DNA from 4 places in the Streptomyces sp. NPDC096176 genome. Region 1 is predicted to be linked to each of the others. Evidence: riboswitches for the same ligand, from Rfam matches in the RefSeq annotation. Region 1 holds a riboswitch; each other region holds the start of a gene.
What was found. Region 1 has a riboswitch for cobalamin ahead of ACIQ7Q_RS27575 (ABC transporter substrate-binding protein). Riboswitches for the same ligand answer to the same signal wherever they lie in the genome.
Positions count from the first base shown of each region.

Region 2: it holds a riboswitch for cobalamin, as region 1 does, so the genes downstream of both, ACIQ7Q_RS10560 (energy-coupling factor ABC transporter permease) here and ACIQ7Q_RS27575 (ABC transporter substrate-binding protein) in region 1, are expected to answer to the same signal.
Region 3: it holds a riboswitch for cobalamin, as region 1 does, so the genes downstream of both, ACIQ7Q_RS19830 (cobalamin biosynthesis protein) here and ACIQ7Q_RS27575 (ABC transporter substrate-binding protein) in region 1, are expected to answer to the same signal.
Region 4: it holds a riboswitch for cobalamin, as region 1 does, so the genes downstream of both, ACIQ7Q_RS03520 (ribonucleoside-diphosphate reductase subunit alpha) here and ACIQ7Q_RS27575 (ABC transporter substrate-binding protein) in region 1, are expected to answer to the same signal.

Region 1 covers NZ_JBIWFV010000011.1:200,963-205,143, reverse strand. The annotation lists gene ACIQ7Q_RS27580 (ABC transporter ATP-binding protein) at 1-1,208, shown strand, start outside; cobalamin riboswitch at 1,697-1,902, shown strand; gene ACIQ7Q_RS27575 (ABC transporter substrate-binding protein) at 1,915-2,979, shown strand; gene ACIQ7Q_RS27570 (FecCD family ABC transporter permease) at 2,976-4,040, shown strand; gene ACIQ7Q_RS27565 (ABC transporter ATP-binding protein) at 4,037-4,181, shown strand, end outside.
Region 2 covers NZ_JBIWFV010000003.1:420,831-425,011, reverse strand. The annotation lists gene dhaK (dihydroxyacetone kinase subunit DhaK) at 1-568, shown strand, start outside; gene dhaL (dihydroxyacetone kinase subunit DhaL) at 640-1,257, shown strand; gene dhaM (dihydroxyacetone kinase phosphoryl donor subunit DhaM) at 1,254-1,664, shown strand; cobalamin riboswitch at 1,760-1,955, shown strand; gene ACIQ7Q_RS10560 (energy-coupling factor ABC transporter permease) at 1,985-2,674, shown strand; gene ACIQ7Q_RS10555 (energy-coupling factor ABC transporter substrate-binding protein) at 2,671-3,033, shown strand; gene cbiQ (cobalt ECF transporter T component CbiQ) at 3,040-3,789, shown strand; gene ACIQ7Q_RS10545 (energy-coupling factor ABC transporter ATP-binding protein) at 3,786-4,181, shown strand, end outside.
Region 3 covers NZ_JBIWFV010000006.1:481,739-485,919, forward strand. The annotation lists gene ACIQ7Q_RS19825 (cobyric acid synthase) at 1-1,038, opposite strand, end outside; gene ACIQ7Q_RS19830 (cobalamin biosynthesis protein) at 1,035-1,988, opposite strand; cobalamin riboswitch at 2,078-2,216, opposite strand; gene ACIQ7Q_RS19835 (hypothetical protein) at 2,349-2,570, opposite strand; gene ACIQ7Q_RS19840 (anion permease) at 2,583-3,818, opposite strand; gene ACIQ7Q_RS19845 (class II aldolase/adducin family protein) at 4,060-4,181, shown strand, end outside.
Region 4 covers NZ_JBIWFV010000001.1:725,934-730,114, reverse strand. The annotation lists gene mctP (monocarboxylate uptake permease MctP) at 1-1,179, shown strand, start outside; cobalamin riboswitch at 1,326-1,497, shown strand; gene ACIQ7Q_RS03520 (ribonucleoside-diphosphate reductase subunit alpha) at 1,631-3,985, shown strand; gene ACIQ7Q_RS03515 (ribonucleotide-diphosphate reductase subunit beta) at 3,985-4,181, shown strand, end outside.

The DNA of each region.
Region 1 (4,181 bases):
CCCAGGTGCGGCACCTGCCGCGGACCGAGCGCCGGACCGCAGCCACGGACCGTATCGAGCAGGCGCTCTCCCTGGCTCAACTCCCCGCCGGAGAATCCCTCCTTCGCCGCTATCCGCACCAGCTCTCCGGCGGGCAGCAGCAGCGCTTCGTCCTGGCGCAGGCACTGCTCCTCGGCGCCAGGGTGATCGTCGCGGACGAGCCGACCACAGGGCAGGACGTGGTGACGAAGCAAGCAATCGTCGCCCAGCTGGCAACGATCGCCCGGCAGGGCATCGCCGTGCTCCTGCTCAGCCACGACCTTGACGTCGTCCGGGCGCTTGCCGACGAGGTGCTCGTCATGCGTGACGGTCGCGTGGTGGAGTCGGGACCTGCGGAGCAGGTGTGGCTGGCCCCCCAGCATCCATGGACCGTCCAACTCCTCGCAGCGGAGGGGGAGGTGGGCGCCAGTCCCTCGGCACATGAAGGACACGTCGTGCTCCAGGTACGTGACCTCACCGCGCACCACTCCCGCACGGCAGTGCTGCGCACCCCTGAGCTCACCGTCCGCACGGGCGAGTGCCTGGCCGTCATCGGCCGCTCCGGCAGCGGCAAGACCACACTCGCCCGTTGCCTGGCCGGACTGCACCGCGACTACAAGGGCGATGTCCTGCTCGACGGCACCCCGCTCCCGCGCAGCCTGCGTGCCCGGACCCGCGAGCAACTGTCCGCGGTCCAGTACGTCTTCCAGGACGCAAGGGCGGCCTTCGACGAACACCGCCCGGTACTGGACCAAGTGGCGCGCACAGCGGTACGGCTGCGCGGCACGGACCCGCAGGAGGCTCGGGCCGAGGCCCTGAAGACCCTGCACACCCTCGGCCTCAGCGGGGAGCTGGTCCAGCGCAGACCCGGCCGGCTGTCCGGCGGCGAACTCCAACGGTCGGCACTCGCCCGGGCCCTGCTCGCCCACCCCCGGGTGTTGATCTGCGACGAAATCACCTCCGGGCTCGACATGGTCACCCGACGCGACCTCCTCGACACACTCGCCGGACTGCTGTGCGAGCGTGGCGAACTGGCCCTGATCCTCATCACCCATGACCTCGACACCGCAGCAGCTGCCTCCCGGATCGCCGTACTCGACACCGGCGAGCTCATCGAGCAGGGACCGGCACAGCAGGTACTCACCTCACCGCGGCACGAATTCACGACCACGGCGGCCTACACGGCGTAGCGCTCCAAGCGCCGGGCCCGCCCCATCCTCCGTGGCTGGAGCCCCTGCTCTCACTGAGCGCCGGTGGCCGAAGTCACCGGACTCGGTCGGGTAGGCCAATGCCCGCACACGTACCCCGCCCCCCCCGCTCGGCGAGCACGCGCTGGGCTTCCAGCCGGGGGCGAGGTTCGCCCGGTGGTCGGCCAAGGGACCAGGACTCCTCACCGTCGATGAGGTAAGAGGTGCGCGCCGACCCCATGACTCTTCGTCAACCTCCGGGCTTTCACCGGCCGTCCCCAACGCCCGCCGGCACGGGCAGGCGGGCGCGGAAAAGGGATGATGCTGTCGGGCATCGGGCCGCTCAGTGCGAGGCGTGCTGCCTGAGGCGGACGCCGGCGGTGTTGGTCGAGGGCAGCGCGGACAGCACCCGCGCGAGGGTGTGGTGTCCGCTCGAGTCATCGAGGATTGCCACGGTGAGGCCCATCAGGGCCGCCGAAGTAAGGCTGTGGTAACTTCCGAACGCCAGTCGAACTCGTGAACGCGGCCATATGTGTGCACGAGTCAGGGAATCCGGTGGGAGTCCGGAACTGACGCGCAGCGGTGAGGGTGACGGGCGGGGCAGCAGCCACTGGACGACGGTCACGGCCGGGTCCGGGAAGGCGTCCCGCCGGGGTGAACCCGAGTCCGAAGACCTGCTGGCAACCGATCGTCCACACGGGCCCCGCGTATGGGTCCTGACGTTGAGGAAGCCGCCACCGTGCATCTGCCACGTCCCACCCGCTGTTCCGTCCTGCTCCTTGCCGGGGCGCTGCTGCTCACCGCATGCGGCTCCGGCTCCGGCCCGTCCGGGAAGTCCGCCGGTAGCGGCGCGCAGGCCGTCACGTTCGACAACTGCGGACAGAAGGTGACGGTCGAGGCTCCACCGAAGCGGGCGGTGTCCCTGAACCAGGACACCACCGAGATCATGCTTTCCCTCGGCCTCGCCGACCGCATGGTGGGGACCGCGACCTGGACCGACCCCGTCATGAAGGGACTGGAGCGGGCCAACGCGAAGGTGCCCCGGCTCGCCGACAACCAGCCGTCGTTCGAGAGGGTCCTGGCCGCCGAACCGGACTTCGTGGCCTCCTCCTTCGCGTCCACCTTGAGCAAGGGCGGAGTGGCCACCCGCGAGAAGTTCGATGAGCTCGGCGTGCCGACGTATCTGTCGCCCGCCGACTGCGAGGGCAAGGACAACAGCGGCGACGGTGACGGCTCACGGACGAAGCCCCTGGCCATGGAGACGGTCTACCGCGAGGTGCGGGAACTGGCCCGGGTCTTCGGGGTGGAGGAGCGTGGCGAGAAGCTGGTCGCCGGGCTGAAGAGCCGGGTCACGAAGGCCACGTCCGGGATCCGCGCCGAGAACGCCACCGTTCTGTACTGGTTCGCGAACCAGGAGTCCCCCTACATGGCGGGCTGCTGCGGCGCGCCCGGCATCATCACGAACGCGCTCGGCGCGAAGAACGTCTTCGACGACAGCACGCAGGAATGGCCCCAAATCAACTGGGAGACCGTCGCCGACCGCGATCCCGACGTGCTCGTCATCGGGGACCTCACCCGCAAGTCGCAGACCGCCGAGTCGGCCGCCAAGAAAATCGCGTTCCTGGAGTCGAACCCGGCGACGAAGAACATGGAGGCGGTGAGAAAGAAGCGGTACGTGCTGCTCAGCGGGCAGGCCATGAATCCGACGATCCGTACCGTCGAGGGCGTGGAGAAGGTAGCCGCGGCGCTGCGCGCGTACGGACTCGCCGGATGACCACCGCCCTGCGGTCTTCCCCGGTCCGCCCGACGCGGGGTGCCGCCCGGGTGCTGCGCGTCGTGGCCGGCCTGGGCGGCGGGCTGGCGGTGCTCGCCGCGTCCGTCGCCGTGGCCATCACCATCGGCCCGGCCGACATCGGTGTGGGCGACGCCTGGTCCGTGGTCGCCTCCCATCTGGGCTGGGGCACGACAGATCTCACTGCGATCCGCGAGGGCATCGTCTGGAACCTGCGGCTGCCGCGTACCCTGCTCGCCGCGGTGTGCGGAGCCGGACTCGCGGTGTGCGGCACGGTGATGCAGTCACTGCTGCGCAACCCCCTCGCCGACCCCTTCGTCCTGGGCGTCTCCTCCGGTGCGTCGACCGGCGCCGTCGTCGTCATCGTCCTCGGGGCGGGCGGCGGTGTCCTGTCCGTGTCCGGCGGCGCGTTCGTGGGTGCGGTCGGCTCGTTCGCACTGGTGCTGCTGCTCAGCCACACGCTCGGCGGGACGACGGACCGGGTCGTGCTGTCCGGCGTGGCAGCGATGCAACTGTTCTCCGCCCTGACCTCGTTCGTGGTGACGACGGCGGCCGACGCGGAGACCACCCGGGGCGTGCTGTTCTGGCTGCTCGGGTCGCTCAGCGGGGCCGGCTGGAGCGAGGTGGGGCTCTGCATGGCCGTCCTGGCGCTCGCACTGCTGATGTGCCTGGGGTACGCGCGCACCCTGGACGCCTTCGCCTTCGGTCAGGACGCGGCGGCCACCCTCGGGGTCTCGGTCGCCCGGACCCGGCTGATGCTGCTGTGCGTGACCGCGCTGCTGACCGCCGCGCTGGTCAGCTCGGCGGGTGCGATCGGCTTCGTCGGCCTGGTCCTGCCGCACGCCGCCCGTGCCCTCGTCGGCCCGGGGCACGCCCGGCTGCTGCCGGTCACCGCGCTCGCCGGGGCGGTGTTCCTGGTCTGGGCCGACACCCTGGCCCGTACCGTCCTCGATCCCCAGGAGGTGCCGGTGGGCGTGGTGACCTCGCTGGTCGGCGTTCCGGCGTTCGTCCTGGTTCTGTATCGCACGAGGAGTGTGCGATGACGACCCGCACGCAGCGGCGGGACGATGGTGCCCGGCCGCCCGGCCTTGGACAGACGACAGCCGGGCAGGCACTCGACGGAGCGTGGTCCGCCGGGCCGCCCACCCTCGTCGCCGACCGTGTGAGCCGCACCTTCGACGGGC
Region 2 (4,181 bases), on a different contig from region 1:
GTACACCGCCGGGCGGCGCGGTACGGGGGCGACCCTGTTCGTGGAGAAGATCGCCGGGGCCGCCGCGGAGGAACGGATGCCGCTCGAGCGGGTGGAGGCGATCGCCCGGCAGGTGAACGAGTCCTCCCGGAGTTTCGGCGTGGCGCTGAGTGCGTGCAGCACACCCGCCAAGGGCAGCCCGACGTTCGAACTTCCGCCCGGTGAGCTGGAGTTGGGCATCGGCATCCATGGCGAGCCGGGGCGGGAACGCCGCCCGATGATGACCTCGCGGGAGATCGCGGACTTCGCCGTTGACGCCGTGCTCGAGGACCTGCGTCCGCAGGGCCCCGTCATCGCGCTCGTCAACGGAATGGGTGCCACGCCGCTGCTGGAGCTGTACGGCTTCAACGCCGAGGTCCAGCGGGTACTGGCGGAGCGGGAGGTGCCCGTCGCCCGCACGCTCGTCGGCAACTACGTGACCTCCCTCGACATGGCGGGCGCCTCCGTGACGCTCTGCCAGGTGGACGAGGAGCTGCTCAGGCTGTGGGACGCGCCGGTGCAGACGCCGGGGCTGCGCTGGGGGCGGTGAGAGGGCCCGAACCATACGTCGTGCGCCGTATGTCAACGCTGTGAAGACTCGACTCACCCCAGGGAGTGCTTGTGCTCGACGCCGAATTCTTCCGCCGCTGGCTGGCCGCCACCGCGGTCGCCGTGGACCGGGAGGCGGACCGACTGACCGAGCTGGACTCGGCGATCGGCGACGCCGACCACGGCAGCAATCTCCGGCGCGGTTTCGCGGCCATCGGCACCGCTCTGGAGAAGGAGCCGCCGGCGACGCCGGGGGCTGTGCTCATGCTGGCCGGGCGGCAGTTGGTGTCGACGGTCGGCGGCGCGTCCGGGCCGCTGTACGGGACACTGCTGCGGCGCACCGGCAAGGCGCTGGGCGACGAGGAGCAGGTGGCCCCGGGGCAGTTCGCCGAGGCCCTGCGGGTGGGCGTCGCGGCGGTGGCGCAGCTGGGCGGTGCGAAGGCCGGCGACAAGACGATGCTGGACGCCCTCGAGCCGGCGGTGGCGGCGCTCGGCGACAGCACCGAGTCGTTCGCCGCGGCCCGGGAGGCGGCGGAACAGGGAGCACTGGCGACGATTCCGATGCAGGCGCGCAAGGGCAGGGCGAGCTATCTCGGCGAACGCAGCATCGGACACCAGGATCCAGGAGCGACCTCCTCGGCCCTGATCGTGGCCACGCTCGCCGAGACGGTGGAGGCTGCGGGCTCATGAGCGACGGCAAGCAGGTGGGCATCGTGCTGGTCTCGCACAGCAAGGAGGTGGCCACGGCCGTCGCGGAACTCGCCAGGCAACTGGCGGGAGGCGGCGGTACAGCTCCTGTGGCCCCGGCGGGCGGCACCCCGGACGGCGGCCTCGGCACCAGCTCGGAGCTGATCACCGCGGCCGCGGAGCAGGTCGACCGTGGCGCGGGCGTCGCGGTCCTCGTCGATCTGGGCAGCGCCGTGCTGACGGTCAAGGCGCTGCTGGCCGAGGGTGATGAACTTCCTGAGGGGACACGGCTGGTGGACGCGCCGTTCCTGGAGGGCGCCGTCGCCGCCGTCGTGACGGCCGGCGCGGGAGGCGATCTGGACGCGGTGGAGGCCGCGGCGTCGGAGGCGTACGGCTACCGCAAACAGTGACCCGTGGGCGGCACGCGGCCGGGGTGTGGTGAACAGCTCACCCGGCCGCGGGCCGGTGCGCCCGTGCGCGGCTTGTGATGTCCCTGGTCGGCGCACTACTGTCACGGGGCCTTGGTGTTCGGGAAACCGGTGCGGTACCGGTGCGGCCCTCGCCACTGTGATCGGGAAGTCCGGTTCCACCCCTCACGGGGAGCCACTGGGACACCGCGCCTGCGCGTGGTGCCCGGGAAGGCGGAGCCCGGACGGCATGACCCGTCAGCCAGGAGACCGGCCAAGGTGCGTTGTCCATCCACGAGGTGCTGGAGAGGGTCTCCCACATCATGCACATAGCCGAGGGCTATCTCCCCCCGCTGCACGCGGCCGCCTGGGGCGCGGCGTCCGCCCCGTTCGTCGTCCACGGCGTACGGGCCCTGACCCGAGAGGTGAGGGCCAATCCCGAATCGACCCTGCTGCTCGGCGCGTCCGGGGCCTTCACGTTCGTCCTGTCGGCGCTGAAGATTCCGTCCGTCACGGGCAGTTGCTCGCATCCGACCGGTACAGGTCTGGGTGCGATTCTGTTCAGACCTCCGATCATGGCGGTGCTCGGCACCATCACCCTGCTGTTCCAGGCGCTGTTGCTGGCGCACGGCGGGCTCACCACACTCGGCGCCAACGTCTTCTCGATGGCGATCGTCGGGCCGTGGGCCGGGTACGGGATCTACCGGCTGCTGCGCCGGTTCGACGTGCCGCTGATGGTGAGCGTCTTCTTCGGCGCGTTCGTCGCCGACCTGTCCACCTACTGCGTCACCAGCGTCCAGCTGGCACTCGCTTTCCCCGACCCGGGCACCGGTTTCCTGGGCGCGCTCGCCAAGTTCGGCGGGATCTTCGCCGTCACGCAGCTGCCGCTGGCCGTGAGCGAGGGGCTGCTCACGGTGCTGGTGATGCGGCTGCTCAGCCAGTCCAGCAAGGGCGAGCTGTCGCGGCTCGGTGTCCTGGTCAAGGGTGCGAAGAAGGAGGAGGCGGTCCGATGAGCCGTAACGCGAAGATCAACACCTTGCTGCTGCTGATCGTGGCGGCACTGGCCGTACTGCCGCTGGTCCTCGGGCTCGGTGACCACAAGGAGGAGCCGTTCGCCGGCGCCGACGGAGAGGCGGAGGCGGCGATCACGGAGCTCGAGCCGGACTACGAACCGTGGTTCTCGCCCCTGTACGAACCGCCGTCCGGTGAGGTCGAATCGGCGCTGTTCTCGCTGCAGGCGGCGCTGGGCGCGGGTGTGCTGGCGTACTACTTCGGCCTGCGCAAGGGCCGTCGGCAGGGTGAGGAACGGGCCCTGGGGAAGGTGCCCGAGGCCGCCGACCGGGACGCGGACAGCACCACGACGGTTTCGTAGCCGCAGATGCTGCCGATCGACGCGGCAGCGCACAGCAGTCGCTGGCGCCGCCGTCACCCGTGCGAAAAAGCCGTCCTCGGGCTCGGTCTGACCGTGACGGCCGTCTGCCTGCCGCCCTGGCCGGGGGCCGTCCTCGTCGCCGCGGCGACCCTGGCCGTACTGCTCGGTCCGGCCGGTGTGGCGCCGCGGCAGTTGTGGCGGGCCTTCCGTATCCCGCTGGGCTTCTGTGTCACCGGCGCCGTGCCGCTGCTGTTCGCGGTGGGCGGCCCGGACGGCCTGGTCGCGCCGGCGCCCGGCGGACCGGCGGACGCGGTACGGCTGCTGCTGCGCACCTCCGCCGCCTCGCTGGGCGTGCTGCTGTTCGCCTTCACCACACCGGTGTCCGACGTGCTGCCGCGGCTGGTACGGGCGGGGGTGCCGCCGGCGGTGGTCGATGTGGCGCTGGTGATGTACCGGATCAGCTTTCTGCTGCTGGACGCCGTCACCAACATCCGCCAGGCGCAGGCCGCCCGTCTCGGCCACACGAGCAGGGCCGCGGCGTGGCGTTCGCTGGCGGGGCTGGGAGCCACCGCGTTCGTGCGGGCGTTCGACCGCGCGAGCAGGCTGCAGGCCGGGCTCGCCGGCCGCGGCTACGACGGCACGCTGCGGGTGCTGGTACCGCGGGCGACGGTGTCGCGTCCGTTCCTCGCCGGGGTCGGCGCACTGCTGGCCGGGATCGTCGCCCTCACCCTCCTGCTCGAAAGGTACGCGCTGTGAACCTCTCCCCCACGGCCCCGGCCGTCGTGGAACTCCTCGACGCGGGTTACGCCTACGAGGACGGTCCCGCCGTGCTCAGCGGCGTGGGTCTCGGCCTCGCGGAGGGCCGGTCGACCGCGCTGCTGGGACGCAACGGCAGCGGCAAGACGACCCTGCTGCGGCTCCTGAGCGGCGGACTGCGTCCCGCCACCGGCCAACTGCGGCTGAACGGTGAGCCCGTGACCTACGACCGGGCGGGACTGACCAGGCTCCGTACGACGGTGCAGCTGGTCGTGCAGGATCCGGACGACCAGCTGTTCGCGGCGTCGGTCGAGCAGGACGTGTCGTTCGGTCCGATGAATCTGGGGCTCGGCGAGGACGAGGTCCGTGCGCGGGTCGACGAGGCGCTGGCC
Region 3 (4,181 bases), on a different contig from region 1:
CGCGGCCCGCCTCGCCAGTGCGTCCGCCAGCCCGCGTTCCCGCAGCCACGCCAGCGCCTTCACGGTCCCGCGCGTGCCCGGGACGACCACCAGGTCGGCGTCCACGAGTTCCTCGGCGCGGTCCACGAACCGCACCACGACGCCCGGTTCGGCGGCCAGCGCGTCCACGTCGGTGAAGTTCGACATCAGCGGCACCGCGCAGACCGCGACCCGCAGCACGTCCTCACCGACGGGCGCCGCGACCACCGACTCCCGTACGGCGCCGCGCAGCGACACCCGCAGACCGTCCTCCTCGTCGATGCCGAGCCCGTGCGCGTACGGCAGGACGCCGTACGTCCGCCGCCCGGTGAGCCCGAGCAGCATGTCCAGCCCCGGCTCGAGCAGGGTCACGTCACCGCGGAACTTGTTCACGAGGTAACCCGCGACGAGCGACTGGTCCTCGGGGCTCAGCAGCGCCGTCGTACCGAAGAACTGGGCGAACACCCCGCCCCGGTCGATGTCCCCGACCACCAGCACCGGCAGCCGTGCGGCGCGCGCGATGCCCATGTTCACGATGTCCGTGCGCCGCAGATTGATCTCGGCCGGACTGCCCGCCCCCTCGCAGATCACGGCGTCATACGTGCCCCGCAGTTCCTCCAGACACGCCATGACCGGCTCGAACAACTCCCGTTTCCTTCCGCCGTGCAGACCCTTCCCGGCGGACGATCCGCCGGCGGTCCCGAAGAAGCCGCGGGCGCTCAGCTCACCCACCGGCTTGCCCATCAGCACCACCTGGCTGGAACGGTCGCTGCCGGGCTTCAGCAGCACCGGGTTCATCAGGGCGGTCGGCTCCACACGCGCGGCCTGCGCCTGCATGGCCTGGGCGCGCCCGATCTCCGCGCCCTCACGCGTCACGAACGAATTGAGGGACATGTTCTGCCCCTTGAAGGGCGCGACCTTTACCCCTTGCCGCACCAGCCAACGGCAGATCCCCGCCGTGACGACGCTCTTGCCGGCGTCCGAGGTCGTCCCGGCGACCAGCAACCCCCCACCGGTCATGCCGGCCTCCTCCCGCCGCGCCCTGCGCGCAGCATCCGCCCCGTGGCACAGACCACCAGGGTCAGCAGGCCGACACGCCGCGACAGCCGCACCGCCCGCCCGATGTCGTCGAACTCCACCGCCCGGCCGTCACCGTTGAGCACCGGACGGTGCTCGACCCGGCCGCCGTACGAGAGAGTCCCGCCCAGCCGCACCCCCAGCGCGCCGGCGAACGACGCCTCGACCGGGCCGGCGTTGGGGCTGGGGTGCTTGCCCGCGTCGGCCCGCCAGGCCCGTACGGCGCCCCGCGGATCCGGCCCGCTCGCGGCCGCCAGGATCGCGGTCAGCCGCGCGCCGGGCCACCCCGCCACGTCGTCCAGACGCGCCGACGCCCAGCCGTAGCGCCGGTAGCGGGGCGACTTGTGGCCCACCATCGCGTCCAGGGTGTTGACCGCACGGAAGCCGACGAGGCCGGGCACGCCGGCCAGCGCGCCCCACACGAGGGCGCCCACGACCGCGTCGGAGGTGTTCTCCGCGACGGACTCGACGACGGCGCGGGCGATCTGCTGCTCGTCCAGGGCCTGCGGATCGCGCCCGCACAGATGCGGCAGCCGTTCACGTGCCGCCTCGACGTCCCCGGTGGCCAGCGCGTCGCCGATGGCGGAGGCCTCACGCCCCAGCGTCGTACCCCCGACGACGGCCCACGTGGCGGCGGCGGTCAGCGCGATCGACGCGGCGGGGGAGCGGCGTGCGGCACGGCTTGCCAGCGCTGCCGCGGCGGCGGCACCGCCCGCGCACACCGCGGTGTGCAGCGCGCCCCGGCCGCGGTGGTCACGCCACAGGACACGCTCGACGGCGGCGGCCATCCGTCCGAACGCGGCGACCGGATGCCCACGGCGGGGATCGCCGAGGAGCAGGTCACCGACGAGGCCGGCGGCGGCGCCGTACACGAATACTCGGTCGGCACGCACGGGATCAGCGATCCCGGAAAGGGTGTCCGACGGACAGGGCTGTACCGCAGCCGGGCATGAGACGAGTCCTCACTCAGGGTCCGCGCCCTGGTTCGACGTGACCGGCGGTGAGAGTTCCTGGCTCCCCGGGGATCGTGCTTCCCGGGTGACAGTGGCGGGACCGCGCCGGATTCGCACCGGACTTCCTCTTCTGCCGCCGTTGATGGCCCCGGCAGTCCACCATGCGCGCGAACGCCCGTCAACTCGCCATTGACCTGCGGCGGGACAGTGTGCCGAGCCCCACACCGGTGCACACACGAAGGCCGGGCCGAAGGCACCCGCAGGTGTCCTCGACCCGGCCTTGTGAGGGTCCGTCGGTCGTCAGGCGACGATCAGATAGATCCCGTAGGAAACGGCCGCCGCGCAGAGCGCGAAGCAGGCGTACGCGCCCGTGCGTGCCAGTGCGCCGGAGCCTCCGGCCTGCGAGGCCGCCTCCTGCTTGGTCAGGCCCACGATGCCCAGGGTGAACAGGCCCACCAGGGCGACGGTGGCGACGAGGCTCACGCCGAAAACGGAGCCGAGAGCTGCCCAGTCGATCTTCATGCTGCTGCTTCCTTACACCGTGGCCGGACGTGCCGGCTCGGGCTCGGCCGGGGCCGGGATGGTGGCCTTGATGTCGCCGGCGGGCGGCGGGGTGACGGCCGCGATGGCGGTCGTGACGACGCCCGCACGCTCATCGGTGCCGTCGGCGTCCACGTCGTTGACGTTGGTGTGGTCGACGACCTGGCGGCGCGAGATGAACCAGATCGCGGTGCACGCGGCGACGAGGAAGACGGCGACGGCCGCGACACCCCAGTCGCCCTGCTTGGTGACGTACTCGGAACCCGCCGCGACGAGGCCCGCGGCCGGCAGGGTCAGACCCCACGCCACGAACATCCGGGTGGCGGTGGACCAGCGGACCACACCGCCCTTGCGGCCGAGGCCGGCGCCCATGACCGCGCCGGAGCAGGAGTGGGTCGTCGACAGGGAGAAGCCGAGGTTCGACGAGGCGAGGATGACGCTGGCCGCGCTGGTCTGGGCGGCGAAGCCCTGCTGCGGCTGGAGGTCGGTGAGGCCCTTGCCCATGGTGCGGATGATGCGCCAGCCGCCGAGGTAGGTGCCGAGCGCGATCGCGACACCGGCGGAGACGATGACCCACAGCGGAGGGTTGGAACCGGGGGCGATCACATTGCCGGCCACGAGAGCCAGCGTGATGATGCCCATCGTCTTCTGGGCGTCGTTGGTGCCGTGCGCCAAGGAGACAAGACCGGCGGAGGCGATCTGTCCGGCGCGGTAGCCCTTCGCCGTGGCCTTCTCGTCGGTCTTCCGGCCGAGCCGGTATGTGAGCCGGGTGGCCAGCATGGCGGCGAGGCCCGCGACGAGCGGTGCGGCGACGGCCGGGATCAGGACCTTGGTGACGACGACGCCGCCGTTGACCCCGCCGAAGCCGACCGAGGCGACCGTGGCGCCGATCAGACCGCCCATGAGGGCGTGCGAGGAACTGGACGGCAGACCCACCAGCCAGGTGGCCAGATTCCAGAGGATGGCGCCGACGAGCGCCGCGAAGATGACTTCAGGTGAGATGCCTGATTCGTCGACCAGACCGCTGGAGATCGTCTTGGCGACCTCCACCGACAGGAAAGCACCGACGAGATTCAGAACGGCAGACATGGCCACCGCTGTCTTGGGCTTCAGTGCACCGGTCGAGATGGTCGTCGCCATCGCGTTGGCGGTGTCGTGGAAACCGTTCGTGAAATCGAACACGAGCGCTGTCACGATCACAATCGCGAGCAGCAGGGTGATGTGTTCCATTTACCCAGGCAATCGTTTGACGTCATTGACTCGGGGACCGTAGGCAACCTGGATGAACGGAAGGTGAACTGAGTCAGGCTACCCGGTGTCTCCAAGTGGTGTCCGGGGGCCGCTTGTCTGGTTTCCGCCCCGGGCGCCGCTCCTCGCAGCCACTCGAACACCCTCCGTGTCCCCAGTGGCGTCGTCGGGCTCTCGTCGGACCGTCGTCGGGCCGTCGGACCTTCGGTGACAGGATCACGGTATGACTGATGAGGCGCGGCACGACGCGATCGAACGGGCATGGCAGGACCTCGTGGACACGGCCCGCAGGACGGCCGCCGAGGGACTCGTGGTGGGTACCTCCGGAAACGTCTCCGTACGGGT
Region 4 (4,181 bases), on a different contig from region 1:
GCCGTGCTCGACGTCATGGGCGTCGGCGGCGGCGAGAGCACCCACTGGTTCATCAAGGACCTGCCGCTGCTGATCGCCTTCGGCGTGCTCGCGGCCTACACGTACTCGTCCGGACTGCGTGCCCCGGCGCTCATCGCCTTCGTCAAGGACACGCTGATCTACATCGTCATCGCCGTGGCGATCATCTACATCCCGATCAAGCTCGGCGGCTTCGACGAGATATTCGCCAGTGCCGGTGAGAAGTTCGCACAGGTCAACGAGGCGACGGGCAAGCCGACCGGTGCACTGGTGCCCGGCGAGATGGGTCAGTGGGGCTACGCCACCCTGGCGCTCGGCTCGGCACTGGCGCTCTTCATGTACCCGCACTCGATCACGGCGACGCTCTCCTCGCGCAGCCGTGAGGTGATCCGCCGCAACACCACGATCCTGCCGCTGTACTCGCTGATGCTGGGTCTGCTCGCGCTGCTCGGCTTCATGGCCATCGCGGCCGGTGTGAAGGTGACCAACGGTCAGCTGGCCATCCCACAGCTGTTCGAGAACATGTTCCCGGACTGGTTCGCGGGTGTCGCCTTCGCCGCGATCGGCATCGGCGCGCTGGTGCCGGCGGCGATCATGTCCATCGCCGCGGCGAACCTCTTCACCCGGAACATCTACAAGGACTTCCTCAAGCCCGACGCGACCCCGGCCCAGGAGACCAAGGTCTCCAAACTCGTGTCGCTGCTGGTGAAGGTGGGCGCCCTTGCCTTTGTCCTCACCATGGACAAGACCGTGGCGATCAACTTCCAGCTGCTGGGCGGCATCTGGATCCTACAGACGTTCCCGGCGCTGGTGGGCGGCCTGTTCACCCGCTGGTTCCACCGCTGGGCACTCATCGGCGGCTGGGCGGTCGGCATGATCTACGGCACAGCTGCCGCCTACGGCGTGGCGAGCCCGACGCAGAAGCACTTCGGCGGCTCGTCCGCGGAGATCCCGGGCATCGGGGAGATCGGCTACATCGGCCTCACCGCGTTCGTGCTGAACGTCGTCGTCACCGTGGCCCTCACCTTCGTCCTGCGGGCGGCCAAGGCCCCTGACGGCATCGACGAGACCAGCCCGTCCGACTACACGGCGGACGCCGGCGACCCGGGCGTCAAGGTGGAGCTGCCGCCGGCCACGGCGGGCGCACCCGGCGGTCACTGACCGGTCGCGCGGCAAAGGGCCGCATGCGCCTCCCGGAGGGGAGGCGCATGCGGCCCTTTGGCTTGGGAGGGCCGGTCATGGACCCTCACCTCAGCGACCACGACAGCGGGACCAAGGCCCGGCGCCGGGCGATCGGCTTCATTGTCTGAGACACAACATATGGGGGTGTCCGACTCAACCGCCCCCACATGTATGCTCATCTCGCTGTCGCCGCAGGGGAATCCGGTGCGAATCCGGAACTGTCCCGCAACGGTGTGATCCGGTGCGCTTTGCCGTATCCGACAAGTCCGAGGACCTGCCGACGGTGCATCCGGTTCGACCGATCCGGGTGCCGAGACGTCCGGGCCTCGCGGTTGGGCCGGTGGACGCCGTGCGCCGTGCCCGCCTCCCGGGCCTGCCCGCGTGGCCCCACCTCCCCGCAAGGCCCAGAGCCGAGCGAGGAGAGCACCAGGTGACCATCGCGCCAGCCGATCCGGTCTCAGCGACGGAGAAGGACGGTCCCGGGACCGCACTGCTGCGGACACTGACGGACCTCACGGCCGACCTGCCCGACACCGACCCGGGCAGGGTCGCCGCCGCGGCGCTGCGCGGCCGGAACGCCGGGTCGGACGAGGCCGAGCTGCGATCCCTCGCCACCGACGCGGCCGCGGGCCTCATTTCGGAGGACCCGGCCTACTCTCGGCTCGCGGCACGCCTGCTGACCCGCACGATCGCCGACGAGGCGGCAGGGCAGGGCGTGGAGTCCTTCTCGTCCTCGGTCGCCGTCGGCCACCGCGAGGGCCTGATCGCCGACCGTACGGCCGCGTTCGTGGCGCTGCACGCCGCCCGGCTGGACGCGCTGATCGACACCGACGCCGACGACCGGTTCGGCTACTTCGGTCTGCGCACGCTCTACAGCCGCTATCTGCTGCGTCACCCCATCACCCGCCAGGTCGTCGAGACGCCCCAGCACTTCATGCTGCGTGTCGCCGCCGGTCTGGCGGAGGACGAATCGGTACGCGCTCTCGACGAAGTCGCGTCGCTGTACGCCCTGATGAGCCGGCTCGACTATCTGCCCTCCTCCCCCACGCTTTTCAACTCGGGCACCCGGCACCCGCAGATGTCGTCCTGCTACCTGCTGGACTCGCCGCTCGACGAACTCGACTCGATCTACGACCGCTACCACCAGGTCGCCCGGCTCTCCAAGCACGCCGGTGGCATCGGGCTCTCGTACTCCCGTATCCGCGCCCGCGGTTCGCTGATCCGCGGCACCAACGGGCACTCCAACGGCATCGTCCCGTTCCTGAAGACGCTCGACGCGTCGGTCGCCGCGGTGAACCAGGGAGGCCGGCGCAAGGGCGCCGCCGCGATCTACCTGGAGACGTGGCACGCGGACATCGAGGAGTTCCTGGAGCTGCGCGACAACACCGGTGAGGACGCCCGGCGTACGCACAACCTGAACCTCGCGCACTGGATCCCCGACGAGTTCATGCGGCGCGTCGAGGCGGACACGCAGTGGTCGCTCTTCTCACCGGTCGACGTTCCCGAGCTGGTCGACCTGTGGGGCGACGAGTTCGACGCCGCCTACCGCAAGGCGGAGGCGGCGGGCCTGGCCCGCAAGTCGATCCCGGCCAGGGACCTGTACGGCCGGATGATGCGCACCCTCGCCCAGACCGGCAACGGCTGGATGACCTTCAAGGACGCGTCCAACCGCACCGCGAACCAGACCGCCGAACCCGGCCGGGTCGTGCACTCCTCGAACCTGTGCACCGAGATCCTCGAGGTGACGGACGACGGCGAGACGGCTGTGTGCAATCTCGGCTCGGTCAACCTCGGGGCCTTCGTCAGCGACGACAGCGGCGACGGCATCGACTGGGAGCGGCTGGACGCCACTGTCCGAACCGCCGTCACCTTCCTCGACCGGGTCGTCGACATCAACTTCTACCCCACCGAGCAAGCCGGCCGTTCCAATGCCAGGTGGCGCCCGGTGGGCCTCGGCGCGATGGGCCTCCAGGACGTCTTCTTCAAGCTGCGGCTGCCCTTCGACTCGCCCGAGGCGAAGGCCTTGTCGACGCGGATCGCCGAGCGGATCATGCTGGCCGCGTACGAGGCGTCCTGCGACCTCGCCGAGCGCAACGGCCCCCTGCCGGCCTGGTCCGAGACCCGCGCGGCCCGCGGCGTGCTGCACCCGGACCACTACGACACCGCGCTCAACTGGCCCGAGCGCTGGGACGCCCTGCGCGCCCGTGTCGCCTCGGTCGGCATGCGCAACTCGCTGCTGCTGGCCATCGCCCCGACGGCAACCATCGCCTCGATCGCGGGCGTGTACGAGTGCATCGAGCCGCAGGTCTCCAACCTGTTCAAGCGCGAGACGCTCAGCGGTGAGTTCCTCCAGGTCAACTCCTACCTGGTGGAGGAGCTGAAGCGGCTCGGCGTCTGGGACGCCCAGACGCGGGAGGCGCTGCGCGAGTCGAACGGCTCCGTACAGGGCTTCGGCTGGGTCCCGGCCGAGGTACGGGCGCTGTACCGCACGGCCTGGGAGATCCCGCAGCGCGGCCTGATCGACATGGCGGCGGCCCGTACGCCGTTCCTGGACCAGAGCCAGTCGCTGAACCTGTTTCTGGAGACGCCGACGATCGGCAAGCTCAGCTCGATGTACGCGCACGCCTGGAAGCAGGGTCTGAAGACGACGTACTACCTGCGCTCCCGCCCGGCGACCCGCATCGCGCGCGCCGCACAGGCGACCATCCCCGTCCAGCAGGCCACCGACCCCGATGCCGTCGCCTGCTCCCTGGAAAACCCCGAGTCCTGCGAGGCCTGCCAGTAATGCCGGAGAACACCACCAAGAACCTGCTCGACCCGGGCTTCGAACTGACCCTGCGTCCGATGCGCTACCCGGACTTCTACGAGCGCTACCGCGACGCCATCAAGAACACCTGGACCGTGGAGGAGGTCGACCTCCACTCGGACGTCGCCGACCTCGCCAAGCTCACCCCGTCCGAGCAGCATCTGATCGGCCGGCT